4 regions of the Gracilibacillus pellucidus genome follow, and region 3 is predicted to be linked to each of the others. Evidence: predicted binding sites of a transcription regulator. Region 3 holds the regulator's gene; each other region holds the start of a gene.
What was found. The regulator Rex, encoded in region 3, represses fermentation and respiration genes when NADH is low (regulators of the CRP and FNR family bind a similar motif). The targets are predictions, from matches to a motif close to TTGTGAAATATTTCACAA.

Region 1 (4,224 bases), on a different contig from region 3:
GTTAATTTTCCAATCATGCATCGGACAAAATACGTATTGACTTGAAACTATACCTTCTGATAATTTTCCTCCTCGATGTGGACATTTATTTTCGATTGCTTTGATGCCGTTATTCGCTAAACGAAAAACGGCTAGCTCTTTATCCCCTACCATCACTGCTTTGCCAAGGCTTATCGGGAAATCATCCATTTGTCCGATTCGTACTTTCTTCACCGTTTGTTCCATTACACGTCACCCTTTCTTCTTAGTGTGTTTGAATGTTTTGATACAGGTCCTTCACCGTTTGTTCATCTTCTATTACCGCTTGCCATGGTTCTTGATAAGCTGACAATGCGCGCTCCATCCGCTCATTCAATGCTTGGCGAACATGCTCATCCATTACTACTTCTTGCACATGTTCTAGACCTACTCGTTCAACAAATGCAGAGGTACGTTCCAAGTAGTTGGCATTTTCACGATAATATTGCAAAAATGCTGCTGTGTATGCTAATACTTCATCTTCTGTTTTCACTCTTACTAACAGTTCCGCTTGCCTTAAATCTGTACCACCATTACCACCAACATATACTTCCCAAACACCATCTAATCCGATGACACCGACATCTTTTACGCCACCTTCTGCACAATTACGTGGACAAGCGGAAACACCCATTTTTACTTTATGTGGTGTATTCAATCCTTCAAATTTCTTCTCTAACTGAATCCCCATACCGACGGAGTCTTGTGTACCGAAACGACAGAATTGTGCACCAACACATGTTTTAACCGTCCGGACTGATTTTCCGTAAGCATAGCCTGATGGCATCCCTAAATCTTTCCACACATCTGGTAAATCTTCTTTTGTAATTCCTAGTAAGTCTATTCGTTGTCCACCAGTTAACTTAATCATGCCAACTTGATATTTCTCTGCCACATCAGCAATTTTGCGTAAATCTTCTACATTTGTCACACCACCATACATTCTTGGTACAACTGAATAGGTGCCATCCTTTTGGATATTGGCATGTAACCGTTCATTGACAAAACGAGATTCGCGTTCATCCTCATAATCTGCTGCATGCACCATTCCTAAGTAATAGTTTAGTGCTGGCCGACACTTGGAACAGCCTTCCTCTGTTTTCCAACCTAGAACATTCATGACTTCTTTTGTATGGGTCAATCCTTTTTCACGAATTGCCGCTATTACTTGCTCACGAGATAAATCGGTACAACTACAGATAGTTTCACTACTGCTTTCACTATAATCATCCCCTAATGTTAATTCTAATAAATCCGTAACCATCCCTTTACATTGACCACAAGAACGAGCCGCATTCGTTACATTTTTCACTTCTTCTAATGAAGTGAGACCCTCTCGGTTAATGGCTTCGACAATCGTTCCTTTAGAAACACCATTACAACCACAAATGACTTCTTCATCTCCCATTGATTGCACAATACTTTCTTCTTCCTCCGCATTTTGCTGGCTTGCTAAATAGTCCTCAATGCTGGCATTTTTCTTCATGTAACTGAATAATTTAGCGCCTTCTTTCGTATTGCCATACAAAACAGTTCCAACGATTTTGCCTGATTGAATGACGATTTTTTTATACGTTTTCTGCCATTCATCCAATACCTTCATCGCTTTCGTATCTGCTGTCTCGTTAATAATTCCTGCTGAAAAAACATCTACACCTGATATTTTTAATTGTGTCGAAACAATAGAGCCTTTGTATCCTTGATGGTTCATGCCACAAATATGTTTCGCCAACACTTGGCCTTGTTCATATAACGGGGCAACTAAACCATAAGTTGTATGATTATGCTCCGCACACTCTCCTACCGCATAAATATTCGCTACATTTGTTTGCATAAAATCATTGACGACAATGCCTCGATTAACGGTAAGTCCTGTTTCTTTCGCAAGCTGAATATTCGGCCTTATCCCAATTGCCATCACGACTAAATCTGCCTGTATCACTTGCCCATCTTGAAATTGAATCCCTGTTACACGCTCATCTCCTAATATTTCTGTTGTTTGTTTATTAAAATGAAACTGCATCCCCTGTGTTTCTAATTCTTCTTGAAGTAATCCTGCCGCTGTTTGGTCTAGTTGTGCTTCCATCAAATAATCAGCAAGCTCGATGACATCTACTTTCATCCCTAAATTCAATAAACCACGCGCAGCTTCTAAACCTAAAAGCCCACCACCTATAACCGTTGCATGTTGATATGTTTTGGAGGTTTTGATCATCTCTTCACAATCAGCTATATCACGAAAACCAGTAACACCTTTTTTATCAGAACCTCGAATCGGTAAAATAAATGGATGTGAACCTGTCGCAATAATAAGATAGTCATATTCCGCTTCTTTTCCTTTGTCTGTAAAAACGACTTGCCGCTCCTTATCAATTTTCACAACCGTTTCTCCTGGATAAAGCAAAATATTATTGTCTTCATACCATTGCCATTCATTTAATATAATGTCCTTCAGTTCCGTATCCCCTTGTAACACATTTGATAATTGAATTCGATTATAATTCGGGTATGGCTCTTTGCCGAAGACTGTTATCTCAAAATAATCAGGTAACAACTTTATTATCTCTTCAATCGTACGAATCCCAGCCATACCATTTCCAATTAAAATAAGCTTTTGCTTTTCCATATCGCTAACCTCCTATTTCTCTTATTGCTCAACATTTCACATTTTGTATTATTATACTTGCTTCTTGTTTATTATTCTGTGATATACATCACCTTTTGCATAAAAAAACTGCACCTCCAATTGTTAGATTGTGTCTAACAATTGGGGTGCAGTTCAAATCTCCTGCTTTTTTAAAAATTAGTCATATCAAATCCGTTTAATAGATAAGTCGCAGCAATTAAAATAAGTAAGTATGCGGCAATTGTCCAATATAAATCGAATTTTGGTTTTTCCATATGAACCATAAATAAGTAAATATGAAGCACACCATAAAGCATGATAGAAAATAGATAGGTAAGAACAAAGAGATCTACTAATAAAAATCCAAAGAATAACGTTACTAAACAAAATATGATTGCAAAAGGTATGTTCACAATTGCATAATGTGTCAGCAATTGCTTATGCTCCATCTTTTTGTTCCCTGCATAAAGCAAGAATAAGTAAAGAGAGAAATAACCAACCGCAAACGTAATTATCCATGAAAGTGCCGTACTAAAGATTAACGTAAAACTAACAGTTGAAAAATAACTTAAAAGTCCTTCAAATCCAAATCGATAAAACAAGAAGGTACAAATACCTATTAACAAGGATAAAACCACCAAAATAAGTCCACTTGTTTGCATACTTATCGCTCTATTAGAACTAATAACAGCATGCGGTCGTAAAATGGAATCCAACAAAATGCTTTGTGTCTCTTTCACACTCTTCTTAAAAGCAGCATTCATCGCCGATTTTTTTTCTTCCTTTGCAACAGGCAAAGTCTCATCTGTTCCTTGCTCTACCGTATCTTCTATCTGCTCTGATTGTTCCAGATCTTGTGTATCACGATTTTCCACTTCGTCACCTCATCATTCTAAATTTACCAACAAAATACAACCTATCATTAATGAATAGTAACTTCAATAGGTAATTTCCATCATTTAGAATTAAGGGTAATATGTACTATTTATGAACAAACTACTCTCTTTTGCTCTGGATTTTTATAAATAAATCTGTTTATCTACACTTTATTTTCTTTTTCTCTCTCGTTTTGTAGATATATTTGTTTATCTACACTTTCTCACTGATTTCTTCTCCGTTTTGTAGATATATCTGTTTATCTACACTTTCTCACTGATTCACTCTCCGTTTTGTAGATATATCTGTTTATCTACACTTTCTCACTGATTTCTTCTCCGTTTTGTAGATATATCTGTTTATCTACACTTTCTCACTGATTTCCTCTCCGTTTTGTAGATATATTTGTTTATCTACACTTTCTCATTGATTCCCTTTCCGCTTTGTAGATATATTTGTTTATCTACACTTTCTCACTGATTTCTTCTCCGTTTTGTCAGTAAATCTATTTGCTAACACTCTCCCACCTATTTCTTCTCGGTTTTGTCAGCAAATCCGTTTACCAACACTTTCCACACCTATTTCCTCTCCTTTTTGTCAGCAAATCCGCCGATGCATCTTTAACCGTATTGTCTTAACTGGCGTATTGATCGACGAATGTTTACTTGATTAAATACTAACAGGAAGATACAGGTGAAAAAGAT
Region 2 (4,224 bases), on a different contig from region 3:
CCTATCAAGGGGATAAAGTGTTAACCTTTAAAAGACGAGGGATCATCAAACAAACGTTTTTAGATGTATATGATGAGAATGACCAGTTTATTGGTCAATACCATCAGGAAGAATTAAAGAGCATCTTCACGATTAAAGGAAAATTGTTAGATCAGAACGGTCAGCTGATTTTACCTGTAAAGGCAAGCGGGGCATATGGGGACTTTGATATCTGTGATCAAGAAAATCACCGTTGGGCATACTTCTATAATGGTAGATTCCCACACGAATATACAGCTGTTTTTAAAGAATTAGATAATGATATTATAGAATTATCTAATCAAATTGATTCAGAGAAGAAAAAGCTGCTGTTAGCAATGATTGCCTATATGTTCTCCACTCGTCAAAAATAGAAAACTTTGAAGTTGATAGTAAATCTAGAAAGTTGATAGAAACCCATGAAGTCGATAGTATCTCAATGATGGAATATATAACTTTCGGAACAAAAGCATCATGATATGATGGGGATCAAGTATTCGTAATAACATTTCTACAATAGCACAAAAAACAAGCCATACACTGGGCTTGTTTTTTTATGTCTAATCTCCTAAATAACTCTGTAAAGAAGGAAAATCTTTGATAAGTATTTGCTTACGATTGTAGGACATAATTTCTATTTTTTTTAAGTGATTAAAGACACGATTAACGGTTTCACGGGATACACCAATCATATTGGCGAACTCTAAATTAGTAATTGGTAAAATGAAAAATATCTGTCTTTCATCTTTTCTTTCACCAAGCTCAGTTGCAAAGCGTACAAGCATTAAAACAACACGATGGAAGACATCTTGTGTTTGCATAAATTGCAGTTGCTCTTGAATTTCAAGGAATTTCTCCTCCATTATTTGCATCGTTTGAATAGCCATTCCAGGTTTTTCTAGTAACAATAATTCAAATTCTTTGATCGGAACGGCTAGTAAATGAACATCTGTAAGTGTAACAGCTGTTTCTGTATATGGTGATTGCTCAAAAAAACCGAAATGAGGAAACATTTCATTAGCGTGAAGTATATTCGTAACAAGCTCTTGACCTTCTGCATCGACTTTATAAACTTTTATGAAGCCTGACAAAATGAAATAAATGGTCTTTCTCGGTTCAGCTTGGCGAAATAACGTCGTGCCTTCCGTGTATATTCGTTCTATAGAGATTTCTTGAAGGCGAAGCAAGTCATCTTCTGTTAACTTTTGAAATATTGGAAATTGCTTAAAGTTTGTACTTGTTTGTAACATCCACATTCCCCCCTAACTAGCAGAAGCTTATATTTTTATCACGGTGTAAACGTCCGTAATACCCCACTTCAAGATTCGAGTTAAAACAAAGAAGGTAAGTGGGGGATAAACGGACGCTAACGCCCTGATAAGTTTCGCTAACAATCAGTGGAGTCAAAAACTCCCACTGATTGAAATCTCACTTTATCTGTGATTTGTTGAACATTTTTTAACAAATGGTTCATCATTTCTTATCTCCATCCTATCAAAATTACTCTGTGCTGATAATGAGGGAAATCCCTAAAAATATTGTAGGAAATTCTCTATACCTTGATATAATCAGCGTTCTATATATTCATTCACAAATATATCGGTAATGCTGTCTACAGTATACAAGGGGATTCCTCTAAGAATATAGGTTATTCCCTAATGTTCAATTCTTCACGAACACTTCATAATAAAACTATGATTATTTTTCCTATTAACCTAACTTAGTGGAGCCTCAACGACAAATCAAAGAAAAAAGCCTAGAACAGCAACATAAGTTACCTACTATAAGAAATACAAGAGGGGTGAGCGAATTGAAGAAGAATAAATTCAGATTAAAATATTTAAAAACAACGGAACGCTATTCTGGCAATTGGTCTTTATTAGAAGAAAAAAATCGCGACTGGGAAAACATGTACCGTAACAGATGGTCACACGATAAAGTGGTTAGAACGACACATGGTGTTAACTGTACTGGTTCATGTAGTTGGAAGGTGTTTGTAAAAAACGGCATTATTACATGGGAAAATCAACAAATTGATTACCCATCTTGCGGGCCTGATATGCCAGAGTTTGAACCACGTGGTTGCCCACGAGGTGCTTCTTTTTCTTGGTATGAATATAGTCCATTGCGTGTTAAATATCCATATATGCGAGGGAAACTATGGAGACTTTGGCGAGAAGCAATCAAGGAACATCAAGATCCAGTAACAGCGTGGGCAAGTATTGTAGAAGATAAAGAAAAGGCAGCAAGCTATAAAAAGGTACGAGGTAAAGGTGGGCATGTTCGTGTTAATTGGAAGGATGCTCTAGAGCTCATTTCTGCACAATTAATTTATACGATAAAAAAATATGGTCCAGACCGAATTGCTGGATTTACACCCATTCCAGCGATGTCGATGATTAGCTATGCTTCGGGAGCTCGTTTTATCAATCTATTAGGTGGAGAAATGCTCAGTTTCTATGATTGGTATGCAGATTTACCACCATCTTCACCGCAAATATGGGGAGAACAAACAGATGTACCAGAATCATCTGATTGGTACAATGCCCAATATTTAATTATGTGGGGGTCCAATGTACCACTAACACGTACACCAGATGCCCATTTTATGACAGAAGTACGTTATAAAGGGGCAAAAGTGGTCTCTGTGGCACCCGATTATGCGGAAAATGTGAAGTTCGCCGATAACTGGTTAGCACCAAATCCTGGTACAGATGCAGCTGTTGCTCAAGCAATGACACATGTTATCTTGAATGAATTTTATGAAAAACGTCAAGAGCCAATGTTTATTGATTACGCCAAGCAATATACGGATATGCCATTTCTTATTATGTTAGAGCCGGAAGGTGATGAGCTAAAAGCAGGGCGATTTTTACGAGCTAGTGATATAGGTCAACATCAAGACAATGCTGAATGGAAGCCAGTTATTTTTGATCAAGCAACAAATGAATTGGTTGTACCGAATGGAACGATGGGACAACGTTGGGAAGAAGGAAAAGAGTGGAACCTTTCTTTAGAAAAAGAGGACGGAAGTTTTATTGAACCAGCGCTATCTGTTGTTTCTACAGATTCTACGCGCAAAGAAATCGTATTTCCATACTTTGAGAAGGACAAAAAAGGAACATTTAAGCGACCTATTCCAGTCAAAGAAGTAACATTTGCTGATGGTAGCACAAAATATATTGCGACAGTTTACGACTTAATGATTAGTCAATATGGCATTAATAAGTTCAGAACGGAGTATGAGGCGGAAGGCTATGATGATACCTCATCAAATTATACACCTGCATGGCAGGAGAGTATAACAGGGGTGAAAGCATCCATCGTTACACAAGTTGCACGTGAATTTGCCCAAAATGCGATCGATACAGATGGGCGCTCGATGATTATTATGGGAGCCGGAATTAATCACTGGTTTAATAGTGATACGATTTACCGCGCTATTTTGAATCTCGTTATTTTAACTGCATCACAAGGTAAAAATGGCGGAGGTTGGGCGCACTATGTTGGGCAAGAAAAATGTCGTCCAATTGAAGGATGGTCTACGATCGCTTTTGCGAAAGATTGGCAAGGACCACCACGTTTGCAAAATGCGACATCGTTCTTCTATTTCGCTACCGATCAATGGAAATATGAAGAATCAAGCACAGAGTCATTAAAATCGCCAACAGGTGGTGATTTACGCTATAAACATCCAGCAGATTATAACGTATTAGCGGCAAGACTTGGTTGGTTACCGTCTTATCCGCAATTTAATCAAAATAGTTTGGAGCTAGCAAAAGAAGCAGCGGCAAAAGGTAAGCAATCAAATAAAGAGATTGCACAGTACACAGCAGATAAGCTTAAAAAAGGTGAAATGGAATTTGCGGTAGAAGATCCTGATGCGGAAGAAAATTTCCCAAGATCCTTGTTTGTTTGGCGATCTAATTTAGTCTCTAGCTCGGCAAAAGGGCAAGAGTACTTTATGAAGCATTTATTCGGTACACATAATGGTTTATTATCTACACCAAATGAAGAAGAGAAGCCTGAGGAAATAAGATGGCGTGAAGATGTAGAAGGAAAACTAGATTTATTAGTCGCGCTAGACTTTCGAATGACAGCTACACCAATGTATGCCGATGTTGTCTTACCAGCAGCAACATGGTATGAGAAAACAGATTTATCATCAACAGATATGCATCCATTTGTACATCCATTTAATCCGGC
Region 3 (4,224 bases):
CTCACGAAGAATTAAGTATTCTTTACCTTCATATTTTACTTCTGTACCAGCAAATTTAGAGAAAATAATTGTATTACCTTCTGCTACCTCAAGCGCAACTTTTTCTCCATTGTCTGTTACACGTCCAGAACCAACAGCTACAACTTTACCTTCCTGTGGCTTTTCTTGCGCAGAATCTGGAAGAACAATTCCACTCGCTGTTTTTTCTTCTTGTTTTACAAGTTCAATAATGACACGATCACCTAATGGTTTAAGCATCTTTGTTACCTCCTTGGATTTCTCATTCATTATTTGTCGATTATTAGCACTCGTTAGTTAGGAGTGCTAACACAATTATTATGATAATGAACTATCTATTTTTTTGCAAGTATTTTGACAGTTATATAGCAAAAAAATTTCTCCGCTTCTTTACACATACTTCTATGTATAGACGTAGTGTTTTAATTTTATTCTAAAGTTGTGTTAAAATACGTATCATGACAGTAAAAGATTTGTAAGGGAGTCGTTATTCTTTGCCAAGAAAATATATTTACTTAATTGTGACGTACATTGTTACGCAGTTTTCGATTATCTTAGCTCGACCGTTTATACCTGCAGATATGACGTATGAAGAGCTAGAAATTTTTGCTGCAAATTGGAGTATCGTATCATTTAGTGTAGCTACCATACTATCCATTATTATTCTAAGAGATGAAATAAAAGAGTTCTTTCAATTAAAGCAAAAGAAAATTGGCTCAATTATTTTATGGTCTGTACTTGGTGTTTTTATGGCGATGTTTGCACAAGCACTTGCCGTTTTAGTCGAATTTGTTATCTTTAGAATTCCACCTGGTTCAGAAAATACAATGAATTTAACGGATACTGCTCGTCAAACCCCGTTATTTATTATGCTGATTGCTGTGCTAGGACCTATCTTAGAAGAATTAGTTTTCCGTAAAGCTATTTTCGGTTCACTTAATAAAAGGATGAACTTCTTCCTAGCTGCATTAATATCAGGACTTGTCTTTGCACTAGTTCATCAAGACTTTGATCACATTTTAATTTACACATCAGTAGGAATGGTTTTTGCCTTTCTATATGTACACACGAAACGAATCATCGTACCAATTATTGCACATATGTCGATGAATAGTATTGCTCTAATTGCACAGTTCTCTCAAGATCCAGAGGAAATAAGACAGATAAGAGAACAATTCGAGCAGTTAATGATGATTCTTATTGGAGGATAATAATATTATGCGTATTTCACCTTTACGTTCTGCCATCTTTTATTTTGCATTAGGTATATTGTTTACCTATATTGCTATTCAATCGGCAGACGATACTGTGTTTAGTTTTATCACGATCTTATTAACAGCATTTGCAACAATTGACTTCGTTGTTGCGATTAGACTGATAAATCTACACTTTCGTATAAAAAAAGCGAAGAAAGAAAAGGAAAAATAGACGCTCATCGGCGTCTATTTTTTTACGTTCTATTCATCGCTGTTCTCTAATGGATAATGCTTCATAAAATAAGCCAAGGATTGTAATTCTACTGCTAAGTCAATATGGTGTACACGGACATTTTCTGGTACAGTTATTCGTGCCGGAGTAAAATTTAATATGCCATTCACACCAGCTTGTATAAGACGATCGGTAATATTTTGTGCCTCTGACAATGGTACAGTTAGAATTGCTACTTCAATATGCTCCAGATGTTTCTCCAAATCGTTAATATGGTGTACTTGAATATCGCCAATTTCTTTGCCAACTTTATCTGCATCCGCATCAAAAGCGATTTCAATTTTTGTATTATTATTTTTAGTGAAATTATAGTTTAAAAAAGCGGTTCCTAAATTACCTACTCCAATTAAAGCAACAGGTGTATTTTCATCTTGATCTAACGTTTTACGGAAAAAGCCTAATAAATACTCCACATTATAGCCGTATCCCTTTTTCCCTAACGCACCAAAATAAGAAAAATCTCTTCTGATCGTTGCAGAATCTACTTTGATTGCATCACTCAATTCTTTCGATGACACACGTGATTTTCCTTGAATATGAAGGTTGTTTAAAAAACGGTAATAAAGTGGTAGGCGTTTTGCCGTCGCTTGTGGTATTTTATTCTGACTCAACATCGATCATTCCCCTTACTACACTTCGGTTTAAATTTGTGAATGTTTTTACTTATGTTTTATTTTAACAGAAAAGTAGACAATTGTCGTGAAATAATTCACGAAGGCAGAATGCACTAGCTTGCAGTGGTATCTGCTTTCCGATACACTTAACGTAGTAGAGGTGAGTACAAATGATTTATTTACAAACGAACAATTTAACGAAAAGATTTGGCGCTGAGCTAATCTTATCTAATATAAAACTAGAAATAAAAAGTGAAGATCGTATTGCCATTGTTGGGCGCAATGGAGCTGGTAAGTCTACATTACTAAAAATAATTGCTAATCAACTTAGTTATGATGAAGGAGAAATCCACAAACCAAAAGATGTATCATTAGGCTATCTTGCCCAACATACTGGTCTTGATTCAACGGAAACGATTTGGGATGAAATGTTGAAGATCTTTGAGCATTTTCAAAAGGAAGAAAAATCGATACGCCAGATGGAGCAACAAATGGGAGATCCTGATTTAATCACTGATAATCAGAGATATGAACAATTACTTGCTAGTTATGATCAAAAACAGGAAAATTTTAAACTTGCTGGTGGATATCAATATGAAGCAGATATTAAAGCAGTTCTAAATGGTCTACATTTTCCTGAAAGCATGTGGACAACCTCGATTGCAACATTAAGTGGTGGCCAAAAAACACGACTAGCATTAGGTAAGTTACTCTTAACAAAGCCTAATATTCTAATCTTAGATGAGCCGACTAACCACTTAGATATTGAAACATTAACATGGTTAGAAGGCTATTTAAATAACTATCAAGGAGCTGTCGTCATCGTATCGCACGACCGCTATTTCTTAGACAAAACAGTAAACACTGTCTATGAAGTATCACGTCAACATTCAACGAAATTTCATGGCAATTATAGCGATTACTTACAACAAAAAGCTGCAAACTATGAACGTGATCTAAAACTTTATGAAAAACAACAAACAGAAATGAAGAAGATGGAAGAATTTATCCAAAAAAATCTTGTTCGTGCATCCACAACAAAACGTGCACAAAGTAGACGAAAACAATTGGAAAAGATGGAAGTAATGGATAAACCAGCTGGAGATGAAAGCTCAGCCAAGTTCTCCTTTACAATTGACAGAAGAAGTGGGAACGATGTATTGAAAATTAATGACCTTGCATTCCGTTACCAAGAAGCAGATCCATATATATTTTCACAGCTAAATCTACACCTTGATCGTGGAGATAGCATGGCACTTGTTGGACCTAATGGTGTCGGAAAATCTACCTTATTAAAAACGATTATTGGACAGTTAGATCCTGCTTCAGGCAGTATTCAACTCGGAGCTAATGTACAGATCAGCTACTATGATCAAGAGCAAACACAATTAAACGAGAAGAAGACTGTTTTGAATGAGCTTTGGGATGAATACCCGATGATGAATGAAAAGGACATTCGTACCATACTAGGTAACTTCTTATTCACTGGTGATGATGTGTTACGTCCAGTATCTGCTTTAAGCGGTGGGGAAAAAGCGCGCCTTGCTCTAGCAAAATTAATGATGGAAAAAGCAAACTTCCTTTTGCTTGATGAGCCAACTAACCACTTGGACTTAGATAGTAAAGAAGTGTTAGAAGCCGCATTAATAGATTATCCAGGTTCTATTCTATTTGTTTCACATGATCGTTACTTTATTAATAAAATTGCTACACAAGTATTAGAAATGCAATCGAACAAGACGACGCTATATTTAGGTGATTATGATTATTATATAGAGAAGAAGCAGGAAGAACGCGAACTTGCTGAATTGAAAAAAACAGAAACACAAGCAGTAGAAAAACCAGACAATACGAAATCTAACTATGAGAAAGAAAAACAACTAAAAAAAGAACAACGTAAAAAGGATCGCCGTATTAAAGAAATAGAAGAGGAGATTGAACAAATCGAACTTGAAGTAGAAGAAATCGATCAATTACTATGTGATCCAGAGATTTTTCAAGATCATGAAAAATCATTAGAGCTAACAACCAAAAATGATGCCTTAAAAGAACGATCAGAAGTATTAATGGAAGAATGGGAAGCATTACACGAATAGTGTAAAAG
Region 4 (4,224 bases), on a different contig from region 3:
GTTACAATAATAAATAACATGAAAAATGGATAAAAAACGATGATTTGTAATAAATACTGGCTGAAAGAGATGTGTGATTCTCCTTGTTCAAAATTTCGTATGATTACTATCACATTCGGCAAAAAACTAAGGAAAAATAATAAAAATAAATATACAAGTGTGTCACGCATACTTACACGATTCAGTGCAAACATCGCTTCTTTTTTTGGTAGAAGGGCACTTTTGCGAAGAATAGTTAAAATGATTGTCATGTTTTTCCCCCGTGATTGTTATCTGATAAGATGAATAAATCATCTGAATGAAACAAAAATGAATCACTCAGATGACTGTATGGATGAAATAGATTGGTGACTACTTACTGTATTTTTTCGTAGTCATAGGCAACTTCTTCAAGTTTTTCGTCATAACCAACAATTAAGTTGTAACCTTTGAAAAACCATTCGTCGGAAGCATCAATAAAGAAAGTGATTCCACCCTTTTCTGTAGATGTAACAGTATCTTTTAATGGTTCATGTAATGCAAATGCAAGAGAGAAGCCGTCATGAATCGGACTGCTACCACCATATTTTGCTTGGAATTTTACTGTTTCGCCATCGTTTACTTCGACCTCATCTTTGAACCATTGTAAAGCTTGATCTGAAATTTTAATTTCCATGGATATACACTCCTTTATTAATGAAAAGTAAGTCTATTGAACTTATTCCCAATAATTTTCTATTCTACACTATTTTATCATAAACTCTTTTATAAGTTCGAGAAATAGGATTAAAATATTTCCTGGGAAATTGTCGAGAATGTATGGAACATTAAAATCTTTCTGGAAAAGGAATAGTGACTGTCGAAACTTAAGCTATTGATTCAAAAAGAATGCTATTTTCAAGATGAATATGCTTATATGTTCTATCTTCTAACTCTATTAATCGAGCATAGGTAATCCGAAATGAGTTACATGCATCATCGGGAAGCTGGTAATTATTTGTTATCTCATTCATTTGTTGAAGTAGTCCTCCAACATATTGATGATCATCTATCATTACTTCTTGTAATTGTAATAGCTGCTCTTTCACAGATTGTTTCGCTGCTTTTTCGTAATCGAGAATTAGTGGGAATAAATCATTTTCTTCTTCAATCATATGACTTTCTATTTCCATTTTAAACTGATGATATAACTTTTCTAACATTTGTAGTTGTGGATGTTGGGTACCATGAACACGATTAATTTTTGTTACAAATTGACTAAGTGGGGTTAATTCTTCATACAAATATTGATGATGGTGCGACAGGATGTAATCAATTAATTCAGAAGTGCGAACATTATCCCAATTAAGTTCTTGATTTCCAGCAACAATCCAAGCTTGATAGGAATAATTGATAGTACGAATCAACTCTTCACCATCAATCTTTCTATTTTTCTTATCAAGTACAATGTTTAGTGGTTGATTACCGCCACAACAAAAATCAATTTTTTCTTTTTTGAAAATATCACTTGCCTTTGGATATACTTTTACAATATTTGCAGGGGTGTCTGATAATTGAAATGTACGCATATTGTATTCCTCCTTTCGTTATTATTAGTAACTGTAGCAAAATGATAGAGAATTATTTGTGAAGAAAATCACATAAAACAATAAAAAATAAACAGAATGGTATTTTATAACCAACCTGTTTATTTTTGTTCTAAACTATTGTTCATAACCTCTATTAGATTATCAAAGTGTGGTTTGACAATAAACTCACTAGCCCCATAGTTCAATGCCTTCATGACATTTTCATTTGTTGCGAGGGAAGAGGACATGATTACATTTGCCTTTGGGTCTATCTCTTTAATTTTTATTAGTGCATCTATGCCATTCGAATTAGGCATAACGATATCCATAATCACTATATTAGGTTTATGACGTAAGTAAGCTCTGACTGCTTCTAAGCCATTTTTTGCTTCGGCGACCACTTGATAATGATGTTGTTCAATTTTTTCTTTTATCCAATGTCTCATAAATTGGGAGTCATCTGCAATAATAACGGTGTTTTTCATTATATCCCCCTACTGATCGTTTTAAACATGATGTGGATTGCTTCTATATGTTTATTCGACAAAAGGTATACTTTATTTTAAACGATTAGTGGCCTTATGTGAAGTTACTTGTTTAATAAAATAAGATTAGTTCCTAAGGTCCGGAAAATGACCAAAATAAGTATGTTTAAACGAAAGTTATGAGAAAGTTCGATTCCGATAGGAAAAACAACAACGACCACCCGTTTTAGTTGGTGGTCGTTTAAGTGTATTCATATTTATTTCCATGAAATGTTCATTCTAATAAATTTGCTTCATTCTTTTTTCTTGTATCTCGTATCTATGATCTGCCACACGTTTGACAAATTCACGGTCATGACTAACTAATAAAACCGTTCCTTTATAATGAAGCAGAAACGTCTCGAGTGCTTTCATGCTATAAATATCTAAAAAGATTGTTGGTTCGTCTAATATGAGCACATTATAAGCACCAAGGAACAGTTGGCAAAGTTTTAATCGTATAGCCTCACCACCACTTAACTGAGAGATTTCCTTTTTTAAATCGTTTCCTGTAAAGTTCATCGCATGTAAAACAGATCGAATTTTGCTTTGTTCGTAGTGGCTGATTTCTTTCATAAATTCTAGAACTGTTCTATTCTTATTCAATTGATAATCAAGTTGATGATACACACCAAAAACGACTTTGGGTGAAATCGTCATATATTCTCTGTAATAAATAATGTGGTTTAATAGCGTCGATTTTCCAGAGCCATTAGATCCAGTAATCGCAATGGTTTTGCCCAACGGAAACTGAAAGCTTGTATTGTCAAACAATAATGTATTATTCATTTTAATAGTAAGTCGGTCTGCCATGATCGGAAACTTATTATGCGATTGAAGCAGCTTTGGTTGATGAAAGCGAATCGTCTTTTCGGTTTCTATTGCTTTCACCTCTTCTAATTGTTCTACTCGTTTTTCTAATGCTTTTGCCGCTCGTTGAACCGACTTTTGACTAGTGTCTTTTTGTTTAGTCATAAGCATTCGATTTGCAGGTGTATTAACTTCTTTCTTTGACATAGACTGGTTTGCTTGGGTGATTTTCTTTGCCTTTTTCATTTTTTCATTTGCAGCAGATAGTAACCTTTGTTTTTCCTTTACATAATTTTCGTGTCGTTCTTGTTGTTGGGTGCGTTCAAGTTCTTTTTGATGTTCATAATCAGAATAGTTACCGGTATATTCAATAATTTCACCCTCATTTACTTCCCAGATCTTAGTGATGAGCTGATCGAGTAGGAAACGGTCGTGACTAACCAAAACGAGTGCTCCATAATAGTACATTAATTCCCTAATTAGAAAATCAATGCCATTTGTATCAAGGTGAGTAGTCGGTTCGTCAATAAGCAGGCCTTCATGATAAGAAGAAAATAGCTGAGCTAGCTTCCACCACTCATTTGTGTGGCATGACGATCTGGTACGTTTAATTGGCTAAGTAATTTAAAATCAGCTGTTTGATAAGAGGGGGACTCGGTTTGTTTAAAATACCCAAAATCAATTAAACGGTTTACATATCCTTTATTAGGTTGGAGTTCTTGGTGCAAAAACTGTAACAATGTGCTTTTTCCACTACCGTTTTTTCCAACGACACCAATTCGGTCAAATTGATGGATTTTCAGATTGTTAATAGTGAGAATGGTACGGTCAAAAAATGAAACTTCTATATCTCTCAATTCCAAAACTAGTTTTTCCATTATTGCACTCCCTTTTTGTGAAATTTAAAGGAATGTAATCATAAAAAACCACAGACAGGCTACTGTCTGTGGTGAAGAGTAAACGAGATATAGCAAATAGACGTCTTTCGAAAAAAACATACGAAAAAAAGACAGACGAATATCTACCTTTCTTCACGTCAAAAGTGTATACTTCTCCGTAGAAGATTATTAAAAATGTGCAGACTACTCCCGTTTACTCTGTTTTATGAAAACAGAGCCTTTGAACATATTGAGTTACTTCGTGTTCAAAGTTTGCTGGCGTAATCTTCCTGGTAACATCTTTATAATAATCCTCCTTTGCGTAATATAATTGGAATTATACATTTGAATATTATGAATGTAAATAAATTACTTGGGAATTAATTGATGTTCAATCTATACAAACTAACAATCTATTGTTAATTTCTGGTATGATAGTTTTGGAAATAAAAATCTAGAAGTGAG

Region 1: the regulator Rex is predicted to act here: its motif matches at 2,669-2,686, upstream of nirB (nitrite reductase large subunit NirB).
Region 2: the regulator Rex is predicted to act here: its motif matches at 1,677-1,694, upstream of SH601_RS07515 (nitrate reductase subunit alpha).
Region 4: the regulator Rex is predicted to act here: its motif matches at 1,604-1,621, upstream of ric (iron-sulfur cluster repair di-iron protein).

Annotation. Positions count from the first base shown of each region.
Region 1 is NZ_JAWZSR010000009.1:97,011-101,234, reverse strand. Features, by position in the region: gene nirD (nitrite reductase small subunit NirD) at 1-225, opposite strand, end outside; gene nirB (nitrite reductase large subunit NirB) at 245-2,644, opposite strand; gene SH601_RS14385 (hypothetical protein) at 2,815-3,519, opposite strand; gene SH601_RS14380 (MFS transporter) at 4,141-4,224, opposite strand, start outside.
Region 2 is NZ_JAWZSR010000003.1:384,821-389,044, forward strand. Features, by position in the region: gene SH601_RS07505 (hypothetical protein) at 1-392, shown strand, start outside; gene SH601_RS07510 (Crp/Fnr family transcriptional regulator) at 579-1,268, opposite strand; gene SH601_RS07515 (nitrate reductase subunit alpha) at 1,829-4,224, shown strand, end outside.
Region 3 is NZ_JAWZSR010000015.1:27,307-31,530, forward strand. Features, by position in the region: gene groES (co-chaperone GroES) at 1-258, opposite strand, end outside; gene SH601_RS16525 (CPBP family intramembrane glutamic endopeptidase) at 513-1,229, shown strand; gene SH601_RS16530 (YdiK family protein) at 1,237-1,446, shown strand; gene SH601_RS16535 (redox-sensing transcriptional repressor Rex) at 1,476-2,120, opposite strand; gene SH601_RS16540 (ABC-F family ATP-binding cassette domain-containing protein) at 2,291-4,216, shown strand.
Region 4 is NZ_JAWZSR010000003.1:171,047-175,270, forward strand. Features, by position in the region: gene SH601_RS06460 (hypothetical protein) at 1-251, opposite strand, end outside; gene SH601_RS06465 (HesB/YadR/YfhF family protein) at 356-655, opposite strand; gene ric (iron-sulfur cluster repair di-iron protein) at 846-1,547, opposite strand; gene SH601_RS06475 (response regulator) at 1,667-2,032, opposite strand; gene abc-f (ribosomal protection-like ABC-F family protein) at 2,312-3,493, opposite strand; gene SH601_RS06485 (ATP-binding cassette domain-containing protein) at 3,445-3,759, opposite strand.